DNA from 2 places in the Ruminococcus sp. 1001136sp1 genome. Region 2 is predicted to be linked to the other one. Evidence: predicted binding sites of a transcription regulator. Region 2 holds the regulator's gene; the other holds the start of a gene.
What was found. The regulator LexA, encoded in region 2, represses DNA repair genes until DNA is damaged. The targets are predictions, from matches to a motif close to CNAACANNTGTTNG.
Positions count from the first base shown of each region.

Region 1: a site for LexA is predicted at 1,966-1,979, ahead of ABHC48_RS14225 (putative DNA modification/repair radical SAM protein). Genes of this name have one in related genera too.

Region 1 is NZ_JBDPGY010000015.1:67,473-78,658, reverse strand. It holds gene ABHC48_RS14230 (TIGR03915 family putative DNA repair protein) at 1-534, opposite strand, end outside; gene ABHC48_RS14225 (putative DNA modification/repair radical SAM protein) at 531-1,880, opposite strand; gene ABHC48_RS14220 (aspartate kinase) at 2,228-3,547, opposite strand; gene tsaA (tRNA (N6-threonylcarbamoyladenosine(37)-N6)-methyltransferase TrmO) at 3,621-4,301, opposite strand; gene ABHC48_RS14210 (DUF1622 domain-containing protein) at 4,382-4,726, opposite strand; gene rlmD (23S rRNA (uracil(1939)-C(5))-methyltransferase RlmD) at 4,814-5,971, opposite strand; gene ABHC48_RS14200 (phosphatase PAP2 family protein) at 5,988-6,551, opposite strand; gene ABHC48_RS14195 (LCP family protein) at 6,728-7,645, opposite strand; gene ABHC48_RS14190 (immunoglobulin-like domain-containing protein) at 7,753-8,508, opposite strand; gene ABHC48_RS14185 (Wzz/FepE/Etk N-terminal domain-containing protein) at 8,536-9,270, opposite strand; gene ABHC48_RS14180 (CpsB/CapC family capsule biosynthesis tyrosine phosphatase) at 9,352-10,083, opposite strand; gene ABHC48_RS14175 (CpsD/CapB family tyrosine-protein kinase) at 10,136-10,834, opposite strand; gene ABHC48_RS14170 (3D domain-containing protein) at 11,008-11,186, opposite strand, start outside.
Region 2 is NZ_JBDPGY010000023.1:31,127-42,312, forward strand. It holds gene aroB (3-dehydroquinate synthase) at 1-729, opposite strand, end outside; gene ABHC48_RS17180 (YlmH/Sll1252 family protein) at 759-1,511, opposite strand; gene ABHC48_RS17185 (cell division protein SepF) at 1,517-2,146, opposite strand; gene ABHC48_RS17190 (YggS family pyridoxal phosphate-dependent enzyme) at 2,162-2,866, opposite strand; gene ABHC48_RS17195 (HlyD family efflux transporter periplasmic adaptor subunit) at 2,901-4,316, opposite strand; gene lexA (transcriptional repressor LexA) at 4,550-5,170, shown strand; gene rsfS (ribosome silencing factor) at 5,239-5,607, opposite strand; gene yqeK (bis(5'-nucleosyl)-tetraphosphatase (symmetrical) YqeK) at 5,784-6,389, opposite strand; gene nadD (nicotinate-nucleotide adenylyltransferase) at 6,392-7,027, opposite strand; gene yhbY (ribosome assembly RNA-binding protein YhbY) at 7,011-7,304, opposite strand; gene obgE (GTPase ObgE) at 7,341-8,633, opposite strand; gene rpmA (50S ribosomal protein L27) at 8,697-8,984, opposite strand; gene ABHC48_RS17235 (ribosomal-processing cysteine protease Prp) at 8,990-9,313, opposite strand; gene rplU (50S ribosomal protein L21) at 9,326-9,631, opposite strand; gene ABHC48_RS17245 (ribonuclease E/G) at 9,851-11,083, opposite strand; gene ABHC48_RS17250 (TIGR03936 family radical SAM-associated protein) at 11,104-11,186, opposite strand, start outside.

The sequences.
Region 1 (11,186 bases), on a different contig from region 2:
CCAGTTCTCATTGGGAAAGCGATTGGAAAAATGAAGAGCCATAAGAGACAGGATATCATTCCCCGGCTGGATCTTTGCCAACAGAAACCTTCCGCCAATCTCCCTGAAACGGACAAACCCAAAATAATGGTGATATTCCCGCTTCACACAGAGTGCCAGTTTCGCAACCCTGGATACATATGGATCTGCCAGTGCCTCCATTACACGTTTTTCGCATCTGCCTCCCCCAAAAGCCCGGTGCAGCACATAATAAATGGCAGTTCCCCTGTCTTCATCTGCTGAAGCTGCCGCCAGACAGATCTGTTCGTAAACCTCGCTTCCCAGTCTCATAAGAATCGTCCTCATAACCTTACCAGCCTTACTCTGATCTGTAGCAATCTCCCGATAAGAAGTGAACAATTCCATGCTTACAGGAAAACTGGTCTGAATGCTCACTTTACAGCCGCCTGCACACTCTTTCCATCCATCATAGACAGCAGAAAAAATCCCCTCCATAGAGTCCTCACATACCAGGATTCTTTTCTCTTGATTCATATAGCTCCCACCTTTCTGTCCACATGATTCTTTGTATTTTCTGTATACAGTCTTCTGCTCCCCATCTCATCTCCAAAGAGGGATAATTGCTGAAATGCAGCTTCATTCTCATGCTTCCGGCAGTTCTCTTCATCCAGAAGATTACGGGTAATATAAGATTCCTCCAACCTGGTATTGTACATCATGCGGCCATTACAGGTGATAAAATATAAGGCACGCTTCAGAACCACACCAATCCTCTTCAAATCTGCAAATTCCAGGGAATGGGTTCTCCTGGCCCCAATGATTCTTCTGGCAGAGGTATAACCGATTCCCGGTACACGAAGAAGTTCATAATAATCTGCCTGGTTGATCTCTACCGGAAAAAACTCCAGATGTGACACTGCCCAGTCTGCCTTGGGATCCAGAAGAAGGTTAAAATCCGGATGCTTCTCTGAAAGCAGTTCTGAAGCCCGAAAACCATAAAACCGCATAAGCCAGTCTGCCTGATAAAGCCGGTGTTCCCGCAAAAGAGGCGGACCTGATAAGGACATGGGCAGATCCTTATCTTCATTTACGGCGACAAAAGCCGAATAAAAAACTCTTTTTAATGCAAAGTTCTTATACAAAGATTCTGCTACTGACACGATCTGATAATCGCTCTCCCCCATAGCTCCAATAATCATCTGGGTACTTTGACCGGCTGGTACAAACTTAGGGGCATGACGGTACAGAACCAATTCCTCTTTATTCTGATCTCGCTGCTGCTGAATCTGCTTCATAGGGCGCAGAATGGTTTGCCTGCTCTTATGCGGTGCCAGTTTCCTAAGCCCGTCTGCAGTAGGAAGTTCCAGGTTCACGCTCATGCGATCTGCCAGATACCCCGCCCTGGCGATCAGTTCAGGAGCAGCACCTGGAATGGCTTTCAAATGAATATATCCCTGAAAATGATATTTATTACGAAGAAGATTTACTGTACAAAGCAGTTCTTCCATAGTCCTGTCTGGACTTTCCTTTACTCCGGAACTTAAAAACAGCCCTTCAATATAGTTCCTCCTATAAAATTCCATAGTCAGACGACACACTTCTTCTGGGGTAAAACTGGTACGCACCACATCATTGGAGGCTCTGTTTATACAGTATTTACAGTCAAATACACATTCATTTGTATAAAGGATCTTCAAAAGACTGATACATCTGCCATCCTGAGCAAAACTATGACAGATTCCGGCAGCAATGCTGTTTCCCATGCCCTTTCCATCTCCCTTTCGATCCACACCACTGGATGTGCAAGCCACATCATATTTCGCGGCATCCGATAAAATCTCCAGCTTCCGCTTCAATGTCATTGATTCCTGAATAATCATCCCGTAACAAAGCTCCTTTTATGTAATCTGTGTTTCGCATTCTTTATTATTCTCAATTTCAGAACGTTTGTTCTTGTTTCATTTTAGAACATATGTTCTGTTTTGTCAATATCATAAAACGGCACGAAATTTTTTCTATACAAAAAGAGCCATAAATCAAAGATTAATTCTAACACTACCTTTGATTTACGGCTCTTATCTCATTCTTTTACTATTAAAGCTCCCGGACGACAGCCAGAAATGGTACATGCTTACATCAGCGAATTCATGAATACCAGACGTTCTGAACGTATGAGCAGATTTTCATATATGTGAATGCTGCCGACAGGTGACCTATCCACTCAATTTCAAATCTGTGTCAGCACAAAAATATCATAAATTGCTTTCACTGCATTTTCAAAATCACGGTTTTCCACACCGATAATAATATTCAGCTCACTGGAACCCTGGTCAATCATCTTAACGTTTACATTTGCATGTGCGAGGGCAGAGAAAATTCTTCCGGCTGTACCGCGGGTGGATTTCATTCCACGTCCTACAACTGCGATCAGGGCAAGGTCAGATTCCATTTCCACAAAATCCGGCTGAACCAGGCGATGGATTCCCGCAATTACCTGCTGCTCCTTTTCTTCAAACTCATCCTGGTGAACATATACTGTCATGGTATCGATACCAGATGGAACATGCTCAAAACTGATTCCCTGGTCTTCAAATACCTGAAGCACTTTTCTGCCAAATCCGATTTCACTGTTCATCATGGACTTCTCAATGTTGATAGAACAGAATCCCTTCTTTCCTGCAATACCGGTTATAGTATATTTCGGCTTGCGGCAGGTACTCTCCACAATAAAAGTTCCCTTATCCTCCGGACGGTTGGTGTTGCGGATATTAATCGGAATTCCCTCTTTTCTTACAGGGAAAATAGCATCTTCATGAAGAACAGTAGCTCCCATATAGGAAAGCTCACGAAGTTCACGGTATGTGATGGTCTCAATCACAGCCGGATTCTTTACAATTCTCGGGTCTGTTACAAGGAAACCGGATACATCAGTCCAGTTTTCATACATATCAGCCTTAATTGCCCTGGCAACCAGAGAACCAGTCACATCAGAACCACCTCTGGAAAAAGTAGTCACAGTTCCATCGTCCTTTGCACCATAAAAACCCGGCACAACTGCATTCTCACATTTGGAAAGACGCTTGTTCAAAAGTTTGTCTGTCTTCTCTGAATCCAGATTTCCGTTTTTATCAAAACGGATTACTTCTGCTGCATCCACAAATTCATAACCAAGATAAGCAGCCATCACTTTGCCGTTCAGATATTCTCCACGGGAAGCGGCGTAATCCCTGCCAATCTGTGCTTTAAAATTCTCTTTGATCAACTGGAAATCCTCTTCCATGGAAAGAGCAAGGCCAAGCCCTTTAATAATCTCATAATAACGAGATTTGATTTCTTCTAAAACCTTTTCAAAATCACCGCCATTTGCAGCTGCGTCATAACAGCTGTAAAGAAGATCTGTTACCTTCGTGTCCCCGTCAAATCTCTTACCTGGTGCAGAAGGAACAACAAAACGTCTGCTCTCTTCACTTCTGATAATATCTCCGACTTTTTCAAACTGCTCCGCATTTGCAAGGGAGCTTCCGCCAAACTTTACAACTTTTCTCATAATCCTTATGCTCCTCAAAAACTTTTTCTCCATTTTATGAAAAAATTCGACTTTTTGCAAGGGTTTTTTCGATTTAATTCGTGAAAGTGTTAAATACCTCCAATACCTGCAGCTGTTCTCCATCTACTTTAAAATGAATATCCCAGGATCCAAAAGACATTCCGTATTTTCTTTCAGGGTCTTTCTGATACCCAGGTCTTGGATCGTTTGCAAGGACAGCCAGAAGTGCTTCTCTTTTTTCCTCTGGAATCTTCTTCAAAAGCTTTTCCGGAAACTCTACTTTCAGCTTATGATCCTGAATCTGGTCGGTAAATCCGCCCGCTGCTTCCGGATGGCTGTCCACGTAAGCCAGATAGGGCTTTATATCATAAATAGGTGTTCCGTCCATAAGATCCGCTCCTGATACATGAAGCACCGGTCCATACTTTTCAGAAAACTCTACGCTCTCCAGCCTTACACTGGAAAGTCCTATGGGATTTGGACGAAAAGGAGACCTTGTAGCAAAAACGCCCATTCTGACGTTTCCCCCAAGTCTTGGAGGACGCACTGTAGGAGACCACTCCTTGCGGACAGCCTGTGAAAATTCCCAGATCAGCCAGATATGGGTATACTCTTCCAGCCCTCGAAATGCCTCATGGTTCCGATATTCCGGTTCAAAAATAATATCCGCCTTTAGTTCCTGTATTCTGCCGCTCTGATGGGGAATTCCAAATTTCGTTGGAAAATCACTTCTGATATGAGCAATTACTTTCATTTCCATTGTTTATTATACCTTTATCAATCTTTATGTGTGCTCCTATAAACCCGCAGATATCATCTATAAACAGCGAACCTCTATTCCTCATGTCCGCCGCTTTTTTCTTCCTCCTTGATTTCCCAGTGAAGCAGGAACGTAAGGGCTGCTCGAAGAGCAATAATTCCGGCTACAATTCCGATTTCTTTCCACTCACGTACCACTACAGTACGAAGAATCTCACTTCCCATTTTAAATTCCAGTCCCATAGCAAGTCCCCTCGCCAGATAGACACCAGTATCTCCGGCATGTTTCAGCCACTTGATAAATCCAGTAATTCCACTCCAGATAATAATGGCAACTCCAATAAACTCAAAAATTACAATGGCGAAACCAGCAATATTCTCCAGAACCCACTCCATAATTCCAGTTATGGTCGTCATCATAGGTACCTCCTTTTTCCTGCTGACAGGATACCTTTTCTTGCAGAATGTATTTTCATCGCTGCACAGCCTGTAAACAGCAACAGTTTCTTATTTTTGCTCCAGCCAGGTCACCACTTCTGTGTGATCTGTAAAACAGAACATTTCCACAGGCTGGATTTCTTTAACTATATAGTTTTTTCTCGTAAGGAAATTAAGGTCTCTTGCAAGTGTTTCCGGGTTACAGGAAATGTAAACAATTTTCTTCGGAGAGAGTTTTATTACGGAATTCAGGAATTTCTCGCTGCTGCCTGAGCGGGGAGGATCCATAAATACCACATCTGCCTTTTCACCAGCTTCTGCCATTGCCTCCATAAATTCACCGGCATCACCCTGGCGGAAAGATATGTTTACCACCTTATTCTCTCTTGCATTGATCCTTGCATCCCTGACTGCATCTTTATTCAGTTCCACTCCGACCACTTCTCTTGCCTTACCAGAAGCTACCAGACCGATGGTACCAATTCCACAATATGCATCAATGACTTTTTCTTTCCCTGTCAGTCCTGCAAATTCCACAGCTTTACCATAAAGAAGTTCGGTCTGCACTGGATTTACCTGATAGAAGGATTTCGGTGAAATACGGAAGGATTTTCCACAAAGGGTATCACGGATAAATCCCTTACCATAAAGTACGATTTCCCGCTCGCCAAGAACCATGCTTGTATTTTTGTCATTAATATTTAATACCACAGTACTGATCTCTGGATGAACTTTTCTTAATGCCTTCACAAAGTTATTCTTGGATGGAAAAATAGGAGAGGCGACCACCAGTACTACCATTACCTCACCTGTAGAAAAGCCACGACGCACCAGTACATGGCGCAGAAGTCCATATCCGGTATCCTCATCATATGTTTTGATCTTAAAAGACTTCAGCATTCCCCGAATGGTACGGATGATTTCCTGACTCTTCTTATCCTCAATCAGACACTGTTCAATAGAAACCACTCTGTGGGTACCAGCCTCATAAATTCCAGAAATAATATTTCCCTTCCGGTCACGGTCAAATACAGCATGAACTTTATTCCGGTAAAAATAAGGATCTTTCATTCCAATTACCGGCTTCACATTCCCAAACTTCTTCAAAAGCCCCTGTACCTGATTTTGTTTCTTTTTAAGCTGTGCGGAATAAGGCACACCCTGATACTGGCACCCACCGCACTTTTTTGCGTATGGACAGACTGTCTGTGTTTTTTTCTCTTCCATAAATTCTCCCTTATCTTTATTTGGCTTTTCGTTCTTCATAATATCTGACTAGAGCGTGCTCTAGCTTCAGCGCCGCCAACGCACTAAAAGTGCCTACAAGGGCTCCAGCCAGCACATCTGTAGGATAGTGTACTCCCACGTACAATCGGGACAAAGCGATCAGTACTGCCAGGACCATGGCTGCTTTTCCCCATTTTCCAGGAAAGGCTTTATAATATACGCCTGCACAGGCAAAAGATGCGCAGGTATGACCTGATGGAAAAGAATAGTCCTTCAGCCTGGCAACCAGAGGCACAAGTCCCTCCACAGAATCATAAGGTCTTATACGCGCTACCAGATCCTTAAGGCATAAATTCGTAACCACTGCCCCTATAGCCAGTGCCAGAAGTGCGGTTACACCTGCCTTTCTTGTCTTCTTTGGAAAAAGAAAGAGCAGCCCCAAAACAATCCAGAACCAGCCTCCGTCTCCTAGAAAGGTAATTCCCTTCCACAGCCAGGTAAACAGATCACTTCTTAAATACTGCTGTATAAAAAGCAGAATCTGTGCATCAATATTATGTATCCATTCAAGCAATTCCACTTATCCTCCACCCGCTTTCAATTCTGATTGCTGTCTATATATTTCTATAATTTATTTTTATAATGGTTCAGCAGACAGTGTGTAACTGCAAAGGAACTCAACAGCTGCTTTTATTTCGTTATTATAGCGTAAAAGACGGTTCGTGTGGTGCGAACCGTCTTAATTCTTTTTAATTCTTATTCACCTGCGTGATACAGGATCTGCTGAAGATATTGCCGATTCTGCTCAAGATCAGGAACCAGAACCTGCATGCCGTCAATCGTCTGAGGTGTGTAGGCTCCATCCTCCGGAATCCGGTATGATGCAATTTCATCTGTACCGATGTTCATCACATCCATGGCATATCCGGTTATATCCCACAAAGAAAGATCCGTAGTAACCATTGGAAGAACATCCTTAACCAGACCTGCAATATCAAAAACTCCCAGATCTTTTATCTTGGCAAAAGCAGCCATAAGTACTTCCTGCTGCCGCTCTGTTCTCCGATAATCGGAATTTCCAATAGAACGGTTGCGTGCATGGATAAGTGCCTGTTCTCCATCCAGATGGTTCATTCCTTCCTGAAGATTCCAGTCGCTTCGAAGAGGCTGAGGGTAAAGAACACTCTGATCTCGTCCGCAGATATAATCTGCTTCCGCCTGAGTCAACTCCAGATCTATTCCTCCAACCTTGTCAACCAGAACCTGGAAAACTTCAAAATCCACTTCCACATTTCCATCTATCTTTACTCCGAAATTTTCTTCCAGAGTCTGGTCCAAAAGATCCATTCCTCCATATGCGTAAGCCGCATTAATACGAGTAGTCGAATATCCAGGAATGGCAACATAAAGATCTCTCATAAAAGAGGTCAGGCTTACAGTACCCTGATCCTTGTCCAATGTAGCAAGAATCATGGAATCGGAACGCTGACGGGACTCTCCCTCTCTTTTGTCCTGTCCGATCAGCAAAATACTCTTGATATTGCTGGTGGCCGCTTCAGCATCCGTATTCTCTGCCTTTACTGTATATGCAAACGCCGTACTCACAGCCGGGCTTTCCAGAAACAGCACCGCGCCAAGGCAGATAAGGGTCTTCTTCCATATGGTAGATCTCATATATTTGCTCCTATGTACATGTGCATGGTCAAAAAGGAATCTTTCTGCCGGTTCTTTCATAACCAGCAGTCGCTATTGATTAATGTTCACTCCGTTCACAGTAATCATTATTTTACTACAATTGTCAGAACAGCTCCGTTTGAAGCATTGCCATTGGAGTCAACAACATAATAAGTCAGTTCATAAGTACCCGGAGTATTCACATCAACAGCTCCAGTGATCTGAATTTTACGGTATAGATCACTTGTTGAATCTTTATCATCCTGAATGTCTTTGACATAACTCAGTCTGTCAATCTGTGTTCCCTTGGCAATTTCAACGTAGTAAGTATTCAGATAAAAACGCGGATCCTGAGGGTTCAGCTGGTCAATCTTTTCTTCTTCCCTTTCCTGCGCTTTTTCTTCTTCTGTCATTTCTGGTTCTTCTTCATCTTCTGAATCAGTCTCATTTTCATCCTGCAGGGCTTCATCCGTTTCTGCATCTGTATCTGTATTGTCAGAAGAAGTTTTGGTTTCTGAAGTAAATCCCATAAGATTTCCCTCGGAAGTCATATGATAAGTTACCTTTGTTACATTGTTACTGTTATCCTTTGCAACATAAACAACTGTGACTTCATCCCCTTTTTCATTTGGATAAACATTCTCAACTGTCAGGCTGGCTGAAACATCTCCATCTCTCTTGTCAACAGCTTTTACTCCTTCCAGAAGATCTTCCGTTGTCATATCCGAAGTGTAGCTGTTTTTCTTGCTCTCTGCAATGGTAATTTCCGGTCCCTTGCGATCCTGCCTCATATACAGCCATCCCAGGATTCCGGTCGCTCCTATTGCCACTGCCGCCATTAAAACAATCAACCATTTACGCATATCTGCAGCTCCTTATACTCAATTTCATCAGCGACGTTTTCTTGATTTCTGTTTCTTGGATCTGCTTTCTTTCTCTGAATATGGAATGCTTCCCAGAACAGAAAGTCCAAGATAACGCTCTACATCTTCCTCAACCTTGATCGTATCATTTGTAAGATAAATGATGATCACAATCGCCATTGCAATGATAACACCTAAAAGTCCACCGATCACACCATTCTTCGCAAGGCTTGGGCTGGCTTTTTCACTTGGGATGTTTGCGCTGTCAACTACGTTAACCGCCTCAATATCCATAACTGACTGAATGTGCTCTGCTGCCATATCACGGATAGCATTGGCCATCTCGCTTGCTGTATATGGATCTTCATCAGATACTATGATCGTTACAATACGGCTGTCTGTAGAAGTATCTACCGTCAGTTTGCCAAGCAGCTGCTGATAGGTAATATTAAGATTCAGCTGTGCAATTACACCTTCAAGAACTGTACGGCTCTTAATAAGTTCCGCATAGTCCTTAGTCAGCTGTGTACTGGTCTGCATATCAGCACTGGTCAGTGTATTGCTGTCCTGTTTATTCAGCACCATGATCTTCGTGGTAGATTCATACTGTGGAGTGATAAAAAGCATTGTTCCGATAATGGAAATCACACCCAGAATGATACCGGAAAGAATAATCACTCCCAGCCTGCTAAGAATCAGGTGAAAAATCTCACCTAAATCGATTTCAATTTCATCGTTATTATTTGTAACCTGATTTTCCATTCTTCTTCTCCGTTACCCTGTAATTTTCTTTACTTTTTCTAAACAGATACATCGTTTCCAACGACATCCCATATATAAAAGTCAAAATCTCTCGTTATTTATAATGCACTCCGGATTGCTGATAAAAATCATATCCGCGTAATCCGTACCCATCATTTTTTCAATTTTGTCGTAACATTTGCCAATGTGAGGCGTTCGTCTGGCCAGATCATGACCGTCAGACCCCACAAAATCCAACATTTCTTCTTTAATTACTTTCTTGCAGAAACGCTTGATCATAAAGCCATCCTCACCAATAATACTGTCCGCATTCATCTGAATATAGGCACCCATATCCCTGAGTTCATCAATAAAATCCAGACCGTTTTTTACTACCGAATGATAGCGTTCTACATGTGCGATAATAGGATAATACCCTTTCCGGATCAATGCCTGCACCCGTTCCCTGATATAGGACTTTTCGTCTGAAGTCCGAAACTCCGTTAACACATAACGGGAACCTGACATGGTAAGTCTTTCCCCTTTTTTCAGACAGTCTGTCATATCCATACTGGAATGAAGCTCGCAGCCCAGATACATCTGAATACCGTCTTCTCCAATCTCAGCGGCAGCCTTCCTCACACGAAGGAACTGCTTCTTAACCTGTTCCAGAGACGGCTCAAACATATCATATCGAAAATGCGGAGTGGCAATAATGTTGCGGACACCATCATCATATTCCTTCTGGAGCATGCGTACAGATGTTTTGAGATCCTTCGCTCCATCATCAACTCCCGGAACAATATGACAGTGAATATCATAAATACCTTTCATTCGCTTCGCCCATTTCCAATCTCTTCATATAGCAATCTCGAATAATGACGGATCAATATTTTCCGTATTCTCCGTACTTGCCATATTTGCCATATTTACCATACTTACCGTATTTACCATATTCCTTAGTATCTACCTTGTTCAAAATTGCACCGATGATCGGACAGTTGGTCTTCTCCAGCTGCCCCTTGATCTCCTGTACAAAATGGTAGCTGATACTACCGGATTCAATTACAATGACAGTTCCATCGCAGGAATCCGCCACAACTGCACAGTCGATTACTCGTCCAAGAGGCGGTGTATCTATGATAATGTAATCATATACATCTCTTACAACACGGATCATGTCTTTAAACTGTCTGCTTCCTAAAAGCTCTGCCGGGTTCGGCGGTACAACACCGGAAAAAATAATGTGAAACTTGGGAAGATTGGTTGCGCAGATAACGTCCTGCAGTTTCGCCTGCTTGGACAGGTAGTGGGTCAGTCCCTTCACTTCTTCCTCAACCTGTACACGTCCCATAAGTACGGATTTACGAAGGTCTGCATCAATCAAAAGTACAGATTTACCACTCTCTGCCAGGGAAGCTGCAAGATGGAAAGTTACATTACTCTTTCCTTCATTCGGGGTACAGCTTGTAAATGCAATCACCTTTTTGTCGGCACCGCAAAATTGAATGTTTGTACGAAGTGCCTTATAAGCCTCATCCATGGATGAATCAGCTTTCCAGTCGCTAATTTTTACTTTTACCATAATTTCGTTTTCACCTTATCTATTTGTTATCCTGTAAATCTGCCATATTTTCCTTCTAATTTCCCATAATTCACGTCATGGCAGTGTCTGCCTAAATATTATACACTAGAAGTACCGCATTGGCTAGTACATTTTCGAACTAAATATGCACAATTTTTCACAAAATTTTCATATTATTCTTGATTCCCTTCCTGAATCCCTTCTATACCCTGAACGGATGATCCCTCTTCCAAAAGATAAACTTCTACATCAAATACACCGCTGTTCAATGCTTCCGCATGGCTTCCCATATAAATATCAATGCGGTTGTTCTTAATGGCGCCGCCGCAGTCTTCTGCCACATAGACCTGTC
Region 2 (11,186 bases):
CTCTCCCTGTTCCTTGGGATCCCGCTCTACAACCCCGGCTTTGATGGCACAGCATTTTCGGATCATAACGGCAAGCATTTCTGGATCCATAGTGCGGATAATCTTGTAATTTGCGCATACAAAGTCGAAAAAGTCTTTATCGCAAATTAGTCCGGTCTTTAGAATTTCACCCATTCCACAGCCAAATTCGCGCTCAGGGAGGGATTGCAAGGTGGCCATGTTCATATAAACCAGTCGGGGCTGATGAAAAGCGCCTACCATATTTTTAAACTGTCTGAAATCAACGCCAGTTTTACCGCCTACGCTGCTGTCCACCTGCGCCAGAAGCGTGGTAGGAATCTGGATAAAATCAATTCCACGAAGATAGGCTGCGGCACCGAAGCCGGATAAGTCTCCTGTTACTCCGCCTCCAAGAGCAACCACCAGACTTTTGCGGTCAAGCCCATTCTCAATAAGGCACTGGAAAAGATCCTGTACGGTATCAAGATTCTTGTATGCTTCTCCGGCGGGGAAAGTGAACTGGTATACATGATCGGATACTTTCAAAAGCTCTGCTTTCACCTGGTCTGCATAGAGAGGTGCTACTGTGGAATCTGAAACAATACACATGCTTTTCCCTGCAAGACCTTCGTCTGTCAAGGCCTGTGAAAGAAAAGAAAAGTCATTTTCAAAATAAATGGGATAACAGAACTCCCCGTCACGTTTTACAAGTAATTTTTCTTCTGCCATAGTTAAATCCTCTCCAAATGTATTATTGTTTATACGTATTTTCGAATGCGGACACCAAGGCGTCCTTTCTTTGTCTGTCTGGATACACCATCATAGATAAAGCGTCCTTTGCCGCGAACGGAAATAATATCGCCTTCTTTTGGCTCATATCCATTGGAGGTGATCAGTTTGCCGTTTACAAACACAAGACCGCTTTCAATAAAAGAAACCATGCTGCTTCTGGACGTCTGAAAAGCCAGCCCGATGAGAGCATCCAGCCTTACAGAAGCGCAGGTACCATTTATCATTTCAAATTCAGGTTCCGGAATCTCTTCTGCCTGCTCTACTCTGGAAACCAGAACGGTAGTATGTTTTACCCGAATAAGATTTTCAATAAAAAAGTCAGACATTTTATGAAGGCAGAAAAACCAGGCTTCTTTATCCTTGATGAGGATATCACCAACTACACTGCGGTCAACTCCAAGATTCAGGAGCGCTCCAAGATAATCTCTATGTCCAAGCTCCTCAGAAAAACGAAGAGCCTTGGGCTCTATTTTCAGGCAGTCAATAGGATAATCCCAGGAAAAACCAAGGCCTCCGGGGAAAAAAGCTGCCATCTGCCGTTCTGCATGCTCATAGCCACCGAAAAGCTTTACCTCTACGCCTATCTGATGAAGCTTAAGGGAAACAAGCATATTTTGTTCGTTTAAGTTAAGAAAATCCGTAAAGGTGACAATATCTCTCTGGTAAGAGAGATTTGCCAGCTCCCGGATTCTCTTAAGTAAAAATTCATCCTTATCCATAAAAATCAATAACCAGCTCTTACAGAAGGTGTAGCGCCGCCAAGAATATTCTGAAGATCACCAGTGATATCTACAGAAGAGGGACCAAGTACGAAGATGTAGCTGGAAATCTTCTGAAGGGAACCATTCAGGGAATAACATGCGCCAGATGCAAAATCAATAATACGCTGTGCAAGTTCTACATCAATACCCTCCAGATTCAGAATTACAGTTGCATTGTCAAGAAGTGTGTCTGCAATTTCCCGGGTGTCCTCCATGGAAGCAGGTTTGATCACACAAACCTCCATAGAAGAAGCCTGATTCGCACGACGGCTGCTTCTCATCGGAGTGATTTTGGAAGAAGCTACAGGGCGCTGCTTCTCAGCTGGCTGTTTCGCAGGAGCCTTGGCAGCAGTCTTTGGTGTTGCTGTATGTACAGGTTCTTCGTCAAAGGAAGTATCTGCGTCAGCCAAATCATCCTCTTTCTTACGACCGAATTTCTCGAAGAATTTCTTCTTAGGCTTGTCATCCATGGGATCGTCATCAAAGAAATCCCCCTCTTCGTCATCCATCAGATCCTCATCTAAATAATTATCTTCATCATAATCGTCATCATTCAGTTTAATAGAATCTAATAATTTATCAAAAACGCTCATTTTCAATCTCCAATCTTAATCTTCTTGCCGTGTGGCATAATTTCGTTCACCAAAAATACCGGTTCCCACACGTACCATGGTTGAGCCTTCCTGGACAGCAACCTGATAATCTCCGGTCATACCCATACTCAGAACACTCATGTTAACATTATTAATGTTTTTTGCATTAATGTCAACACTTAATTTCTTCAATGTGCGAAAAACTTCACGATTTTCTTCTGGATTTTTCACAAATGGGGCAATGGTCATAAGTCCCATCACTTTTATATGGGAAAATATGCTGATTTTCTCAAGAAGAGGAAGCACCTCATTCGTCGCTAATCCGAATTTGCTTTCTTCCTCTGCTACATTAACTTCCAGCAGAATCGGCATAACAAGATCTTTCTTTGCAGCTTCCTGCTCAATGGTCTGGGCAAGGCGAAGGGAATCTACCGAGTGAATCATGGCAACCTTGTCAATAATATATTTTACTTTATTGCGCTGCAGATGACCGATCATGTGCCACTGGATATCTGATGGCAGCTGGTCATATTTATCCATGATCTCCTGCACTTTATTTTCTCCAAAAACACGCGCACCGGCATCATACGCCTCCTGAAGCATGGAGACCGGTTTGGTCTTACTTACTGCCACCAATGTGACTTCACCTGGGTCACGGGAAACAGCAGCACAGGCTTTTTCAATATTTGCATTTACCTGCTGTAAATTTTCAGCTAACATTTATAAGCCTCCTTAAAAATAGTATATGTTAAACTTAGTAGAGAATATCCTGCTCTTTTACCTGGGAGGAGTCTCTGGCAATGCGGTCATAGCGGGAAAGTCCGTAGGATGTATTACTGGAAATAATGGCATATTCTTCATTCTGATCCAGTATATCTACCTGACGGAATACCGCATACCCTTGATTGATGCAGTAAACGCCTTCCAGAGAATCTGTTTCGCCTACAATAAAGCGCTGGTTGGAGTCATCTTTTACAATAGCATCTCCTTCCTTAAAAGCGCTTCTATCCACGTAATAATTGTAAGCTTCATCGGCAGAATCATCATCTAACTCAATTTTAACTTTACCGTAGATTGTAGCATTGATAAAGGTTCTTACGTTATTTCCGCTGGAATCTTTGGAAATCTTGTTAAAGCCTACACTTCCGCTGTCAGGATCAGTCGTGGCATATTCTGCCGGAATTACGTAAAAATCCTTGGATTCAATAGCGGAAAGGGGAATCTTAAGACCGGTTACTGTATTGGTAACCAGCTCAATATCCAGAAAACGGTCAGATGCATAGCGGATCAGACCGCGGCTGAAGTCAATTTTTCCATATTTGTTACCATCGATTTTTATGATGGAAAAATCGCCGCTCTGTGTCATATCATCCTTGAGAAATTTCACACGAATGGTGGAACGTCCCTCCAGCTTGGCGGCCTGTTTGTCGCTTAATGGAATGATCAGGCTCCATAATTCGCTGGTAATATTTGTATAAATGTTATCTCCGGCCTGCACCTTTTCGGATGTCTTCAGATCCGTTTCATGGTAAGAAGTCTGGTCAAAATCTGCTGCTGTAATGTTCTCCACAGTCTTATTCTCATAACCGTCCATAGAATAGAGGATAATGCCGTCTTCCTGGGCTTTACAGATATTCTGTCCACCGATGGTCACTACTTGTGAATCTGCATTCCCGTCAGTGGAAATTCCCTCATACTGAAGGATGCTTCCCTCCAGCTGGTTCTTAAAACTGTAGGTGTTGTTAAATTTACTTCCGGAAAATCCCTTGGAAAAGCTGAGCATAGAACTGCGGATTTTCTCCAGTTCGTCCGCAGTCAATGCAGACTTGGTTTCTGCAATTTTTCCGGAACTTAATCCGTAAACAGCACCGTTGGCATTGATCTTACTTCCCTCCCGGGCATAATAATTCACATAACCGGAGGATTCTGCCTTAAAAACACTCTCTTCCCGAAGAGAAATACCAGTGTAGGTCTCGTTTCGTGATAAAGGACCTGTGGTAACCTGGTAAGATTCGATGTGTGTGGAGGTTACAAGTAAAAATGCAGTAAAAATCATATATAATAACAATACACCAAAAGCAACGGTGGCAATATTCAGTCCGAATATGTTCTTTAACTGGACAAAAAGTCCTGCCATTTTGCCAGGCTTGTTAGATTTCTTCTCGGACAAGCGGATTCCCCCTTTGTTTTTGAGTCGGGCTCTGAATTTTCATACCAAACAATTGTACCATTTTTTGTCGGTGAACACAAGGAAAAGAAAACGAAAAGTGTGTGAACAAAGCTGGAAGCTGTGAACAGCCTGCATATCAAAAAACGAACATATTTTCAGAATATCTGTTTGCTTAATTAAGAAAAATATGGTATGATAAGAAAAAGTTGAATGAATTCCGGAGGAAAACTCTTATGACATATGGTAAAATCAGCAAAAAACAGCAGGAAATTTTAGAATATATTAAAAGTGAGATTCTGAACCGCGGATTCCCGCCAGCAGTTCGTGAGATTTGTGAAGCTGTAAATCTGAAGTCTACATCATCTGTTCATGCCCATCTGGAAGCTCTTGAGAAGAACGGATACATCCGCCGCGATGCCACGAAGCCAAGAGCCATAGAGATCATTGATGACAATTTCAATCTTGTCCGCCGTGAAGTGGTCAATGTTCCGCTTGTAGGTACCGTAGCCGCCGGACAGCCTATTCTGGCTGTAGAGAATGTAGATGGCTACTTCCCCATCCCGGCAGAATTTATGCCCAATGAACAGAGCTTCATGCTGAAGGTAAAAGGCGACAGCATGATCAATGCAGGAATCTTCGATGGTGATCAGGTTCTGGTAAAGCAGCAGCCAACTGCAGATAACGGCGACATTGTAGTTGCCCTGGTAGAGGACTCTGCCACAGTGAAGACCTTCTATAAGGAGAAGGGCTACTACCGCCTTCAGCCAGAGAATGACACTATGGATCCCATTATCATTACAGGAGAAATCCAGATTCTGGGTAAAGTATTTGGTGTCATGCGTTTTTACCAATAGTCATAAAAAATTTCCCCTTTAGCAAACAATTGCTGTTTCCAGACAATTGTTTACCAAAGGGGACTTTTTTATTTCTCTAAAAACGCATCCATCTCCAGAACCTTTCCATCTCTCCAGATTCTCTCCAGATCATAGAAAAGTCGGTTTTCCTCATCAAACACATGCACGATCACATCGCCGTAATCCATGAGAATCCAGCTGGAATTGCGGTTTCCCTCAATCTGCTTCGCCTCAAAGCCAGCGCGTCCAAGCTGCTCCTCCACATTATCGACGATCGCCTGAACCTGATTGGAGTTTGTACCGCTTGCGATTACGAAATAATCTGCAATTACAGAAACATTATGAATATCAATTATCTTAATATCCTGTCCCTTTTTATCATCAATTGCCTTGCAGGCAATCTGTGCCATCATTTTCTCTGTACTTACTGTACTCATTCTGATCTGCTCCTTTCTTAATAATGCATATACTGACCTAATATTATTTTAAATTCCTGCGAGAACAAAAGGCTTTAAAAGTGAAATAATATCCTCTGTCAGGTGGTACCTGGCCTTCGCTCGTGCGAAATATCTCGCATCTCGTAGAATGTTAATTCGCCAGTATATGCGGAGTATTAATTATCAGATACGTTATTACGCTTATTATGCAATTCTTTATAATAAATATAAGCCTCCTTGGAAGTTGGCTCAATATCATCGGCAGAATCTTCTTCCAGATACTCCAGGGTATCTTTTAGGATCTCATACATACACTCATCCAGGTCTTCAAACGCAAGTTTGCGAATTTCCGGTAAACGGCTTGCTTTATAACGCATGGGCTCAATATAATCTGCAATATAAATAATCTTTTCAAGAAGACTCATTTCACGTCTGCCAGTTGTGTGATAATTGATGGCAGAAAGAATCTCCTGATCGTCAATCCCATATTTCTCGTGAGCAATATAAGCTCCAAGACGGGAGTGGAGAAGAAACGGGTGACTTCTCTCAAAATCGGAAACCGGAATATTGTGTTCGCTGCACATCTTCAGTTTTTTCTTATTGGGAATGCATTTGGCGCAATCGTGAAGAAGACCGGACACCTGTGCATCTTTGATATCATATCCATGGACCATAGCCAGACATGCGCTGGTGTACATAACGCCCATGGTATGCTGGAAACGATCCTCATCCAGGTATTTGGAAAGTTTTTTTTCAATTTTTGCAAAATCGTAATCTGCCATGGTCAGACTTCCTTCTTTCTGTAAATTCCATTCTCTTTCATGTAAGAAATCACCTTATCCGGGACGTAATATTTCAGACTTTTTTCTTCTGAAATCCACTGACGGATCTGATGACTGGACACATCAATATTCATAGTATCCAAAAGGGCAAAATTTCCGTTGTACCTTGCAGAAAGACGCTGGATTTCCCGATTCAGTTCAGCGTAGGACGCATGATCCCGGACAGCCACCACAAGAGTACAGGCCCGACAGATCCGCTCTGGTTCCATCCATTCGTCAAAAGCAAAAAGAGAATCTGCACCAATGATAAAATAATAGTCTGTGTCCGGATTGTATTCTTTTAGCTCTTCCAGAGTGCGATAGGTATAGGTATACCCGGTCTCGTGCATTTCTGCAAGAGACAACTCAAAATGGGGATTATCTTCAATTGCAAGCCGGACCATATCCACACGCTGGTTATCAGAGGCTCTGCCAGCACGGTCCCGTTTATGAGGCGGGTTGCCGGAAGGCATAAACAGAACCTTATCCAGCTGGAATTGCTCATAGCTCTGCTCACCCAGGATCAGATGTCCCATATGGATGGGATCAAAGGTACCGCCCATGATCCCGATTTTTTTTCGATTATTTTGGCAGTTCAATTTTCTTTTTCTCTTTTTTACCTTCGCGGTATAATACGATCTTCTTACCGATCACCTGTACAACCTGGGAATGGGTGCGCTCTGCAAGAACCTGTGCCATTTCCTTAGGATCCTCCAGACAGTTCTGAAGCACACTGATTTTAATCAGCTCTCTCGCTGCAAGTGCTTCGTCAACAGCCTTGGTGTTTTCCGGTGTAAGACCGCCCTTGCCAAGCTGGATAATGGCATCCATTTTCATTGCCAGACTTTTTAAATATGCTCTTTGCTTACTTGTCATAATTTATCTCCTGAATACCTGCTGAATAGCTGCTATTTATTTATAATAATCAAATTCAAATCCATACATACGAACCGTATCACCCTCCTGAATACCGGCGTTTTCCAGTTCATCCAGAATGCCGCCCTCTTTCAGGAAACGCTGGAAAAAGGCGAAGCCTTTCTCAGAATCCAGATTGGTATAACCAAGCATTTTCTCGATACGTGGTCCTTCTACGATAAATACAGAGGGATCTTCCTCATCAACCTGTACGGTAAATGGAAGGCTCTCATTGATCAGCATATCTTCCGGGAAGAATTCCTGCTCGAATACGATTGCTTTCTTCGGACAACTGTCCAGAAGTTCCTTGATATGGAAAAGAAGCTCGCGTATACCCTGTCCGGTAACTGCAGAAATGGGATATACTTTGATACCTTTTGGTTCAAATTCTTTGCGAAGTCTGTCTACAGGATTCTCCTGACCGTCGTCAAAAATACAGTCCACTTTATTGGCTGCAATTACCTGAGGACGCTTTGCAATTTCCGGATTGTATTTCTCCAGTTCTTTGGTAATCTTATAAATATCATCAATAGGATCTCGTCCCTCTGTGGAAGCTGCATCCACAATGTGCACCAGAACTCTGGTACGCTCAATATGGCGAAGAAACTCATGACCAAGACCGACTCCTTCAGAAGCACCTTCGATCAGTCCAGGGATATCTGCGATGATAAAACCGCCATTCTCAGTATCTACAACACCAAGGTTCGGGCTTAAGGTTGTGAAATGATAGTTGGCAATTTTCGGTTTCGCATTTGTAACACGTGAGAGAAATGTAGATTTACCAACATTAGGAAAACCTACCAGTCCTACATCTGCGATCACCTTTAGCTCCAGAAGCACTTCAAGCTCCTGAAAAGGCTGTCCAGGCTGGGCATATTTGGGAACCTGCATGGTAGGGGTTGCATAATGCTGATTTCCCTTACCGCCGCGTCCACCGCGCAGAACGATCTGACGACGATTGTCACCGGACATGTCTGCAATTACCTTACGGGATTCAGCCTCCATGATAACAGTACCTTCCGGTACCTTTAATATAATGTCGGCACCGTCGGCACCGTGGCAGCGCTTTTTGCCGCCCTCCTGACCGTCTTCTGCCTTATATTTTCTTTTATGACGGTAATCACCGAGGGTATTCTGTCCCTCGTCAACTTCAAAAATGACGTCTCCGCCCTTGCCGCCGTCGCCGCCATCCGGACCGCCGTCAGGTACATATTTTTCCCTGCGGAAGCTTACATGGCCGTCGCCGCCCTTACCGGAACGGATATATATGGTAGCTCTGTCTGCGAACATTAAATCTCCTTTATAAGAAAAGGCTCCAAACCTTTATAGATTTGAAGCCTCCTGCTCTACGAATTACTCTGCCTCTACTGGTACGATAGAAACCTGTTTCTTATCGCGGCCTTTTCTGGTGAATCTTACAACACCATCGGTCAGTGCAAATAATGTATAGTCTTTTCCGCATCCTACGTTCTCGCCTGCATGGATCTTAGTTCCGCGCTGTCTGTAAAGGATGTTGCCGGCTTTAACAAACTGTCCGTCTGCTCTCTTCGCACCTAATCTCTTGGACTCGGAATCACGACCGTTCTTTGTGGAACCAACTCCTTTTTTATGTGCGAATAACTGAAGGTTCATCTTCATCATTGTTGTTACACCTCCTTGACTCTTACTGTCAAATATCGATTGTTATAACTATGCTCAATTTCTGTTAATCCAAGAATCAGGGAATCCATAAGCAGTTTCCCGCGCTCAGTATTCGGATTTGTTTTAAAATGGATGGATACATATCCCTCATCCGCTTCCGCTTCAATCTGCTCTTCCGTAAATTTCTCAAGAGAATTCACAGTAGTAATGATCAAGGCTGATACGGCAGCACATACAATATCCTGTCCCTCTTCGGCATAGCCTGCATGTCCTTTGGACAGAAAATCCAGATAAGAGCCTTTTCTCTTCTTAACTGTAATATTGATCATAACAGCACCTGATTAAGCGTTGATCTTTTCGATTTTAACTTTGGTGTACTGCTGTCTGTGACCGTTTTTCTTGTGATATCCAGTTTTTCTCTTGTACTTGTAAACGATGACTTTTTTAGCCTTTCCGTTCTCAACTACAGAAGCGGTAACACTGGCATCCTTAACGTCTTCTCCAACCTTTAATCCGTCATTACTAACTGCAATTACAGAATCAAAAGTAACGGTTTCACCAGCTTCAACTCCGAGCTTCTCAACTCTGATTACGTCGCCTTCAGCAACTTTGTACTGTTTACCACCTGTTGCAATAATTGCGTACATTTGTGGCACCTCCTATAGACTTTACTCGCCAAATATGGTGGTCTCTCGACTCTTAAACCTCTTTGTGCGGCATACTCGATTATAATAACAGGGAGATTTGGTTTCGTCAAGAGGTTTTGCGAAAAAAATTGTAAAAAAATAAAAATGAAAATCCATATTTCGGGTTTTCTGCTTATAATAATTTCGAAAATACGAAAAAGAAATTTCTTATAGTTTTACTTAGAGAGTGTTTGAAAAATCTCCTGACTTTATCTGCCTGATTTCCTCGATTACCGGTTTTCTGACTTTCTTTCGTGTCATCTCCAGAATGTGAAGCGGTGTAATATCTATGGCTTTACATTTCACCGGATCCTTCCTCAGATATTTCTGCAATACATGAAAAAGCTCGTCGTTATGATCTGGGTTTGTCATATTGATAAAATCAATAAGAATAATTCCGGACAGGTTGCGAAGCCGCAGTTGTCGTGAAATTTCCTTAGCTGCTTCCAGATTGATTTTGCGATAGGTTTCTTCGGCTTTTTTCTTTCCGGTAAATTTCCCGCTGTTTACATCGATGGAGACAAAGGCTTCTGTCTGCTGGATCACAATAAACCCGCCGCTGTTCAGCCAGATTTTTTCCTTTTGAACCTCATCCAGCGCGTTTTCCATGCGGGAAAGCTTGTATAACGGAAGAAGCTTGTCCTGATAAAAACGGGCTTTGCTTTCTTCCTCCGGACTTGTTTCTTTCAAATAAGAAGTGATCTGCTGAAAAATTTCAGGATCATCTGTTACAATGTCTGTGAGATTTTCGCTGTAAATATCACGGAGAGTGGTAAGGTAAACCGGTTCTGTTTCGTAGAGAAGGCTGAAACAGGTGCGGCTTTTGCCGTTGACAGCAACTTTTTCATACAGTGATTTCAGATAAGAAAGTTCCTGAAGGATTTCAGCCTTTTCAGCCTGGGCTGCGTTGGTGCGGACAATCAGGCCATATTCCTTATCCGGACGTGCAGCCTCTGCTTCCAGCCAGCCGGATAAAGTGTGGCGTTCTGAACCAGAGAGCTTACCGGATAGTCCGAACTTTTTTTCTCCTGTGGTGAGCACCAGATACTTACCGGTAAAATTTAAGTTTGCAGTCAGTGCGGGCAGCTTGCCCTTCATGGCATCACGGCTTACCTGCACCAGAATCTGGTCACCCGGACGCAAGGGACTGCCAGGTGCTTTCCCGGAGGCATAGATAACCTGCTCTGCTTCCTGAAGAGGAAAATAACCGCGTACTCCAGGTGCAATAAGAACAAATGCTGCCTGGATATTAGAAGCAATATTTTCCACCTGTCCTACATAAATATTTCCGAGAATGGACTGTCGGGCGGCTGCCTCCAGGCGAAGCTCCATAATCTGACCTTCTTCCTCGATTGCACAGGCATGACATTTGTTACCGCAAAGTTCCATGGTTGTTAGAATTAATTTCGTCACTTGATTCACCTGTTTTAAGTTTATTGAACTTCCACGCCAAGGAATTCCAACGATACAAATTTATGTTTTTTCTCATTTCCAAGATCTGCATATACTTCCAGAC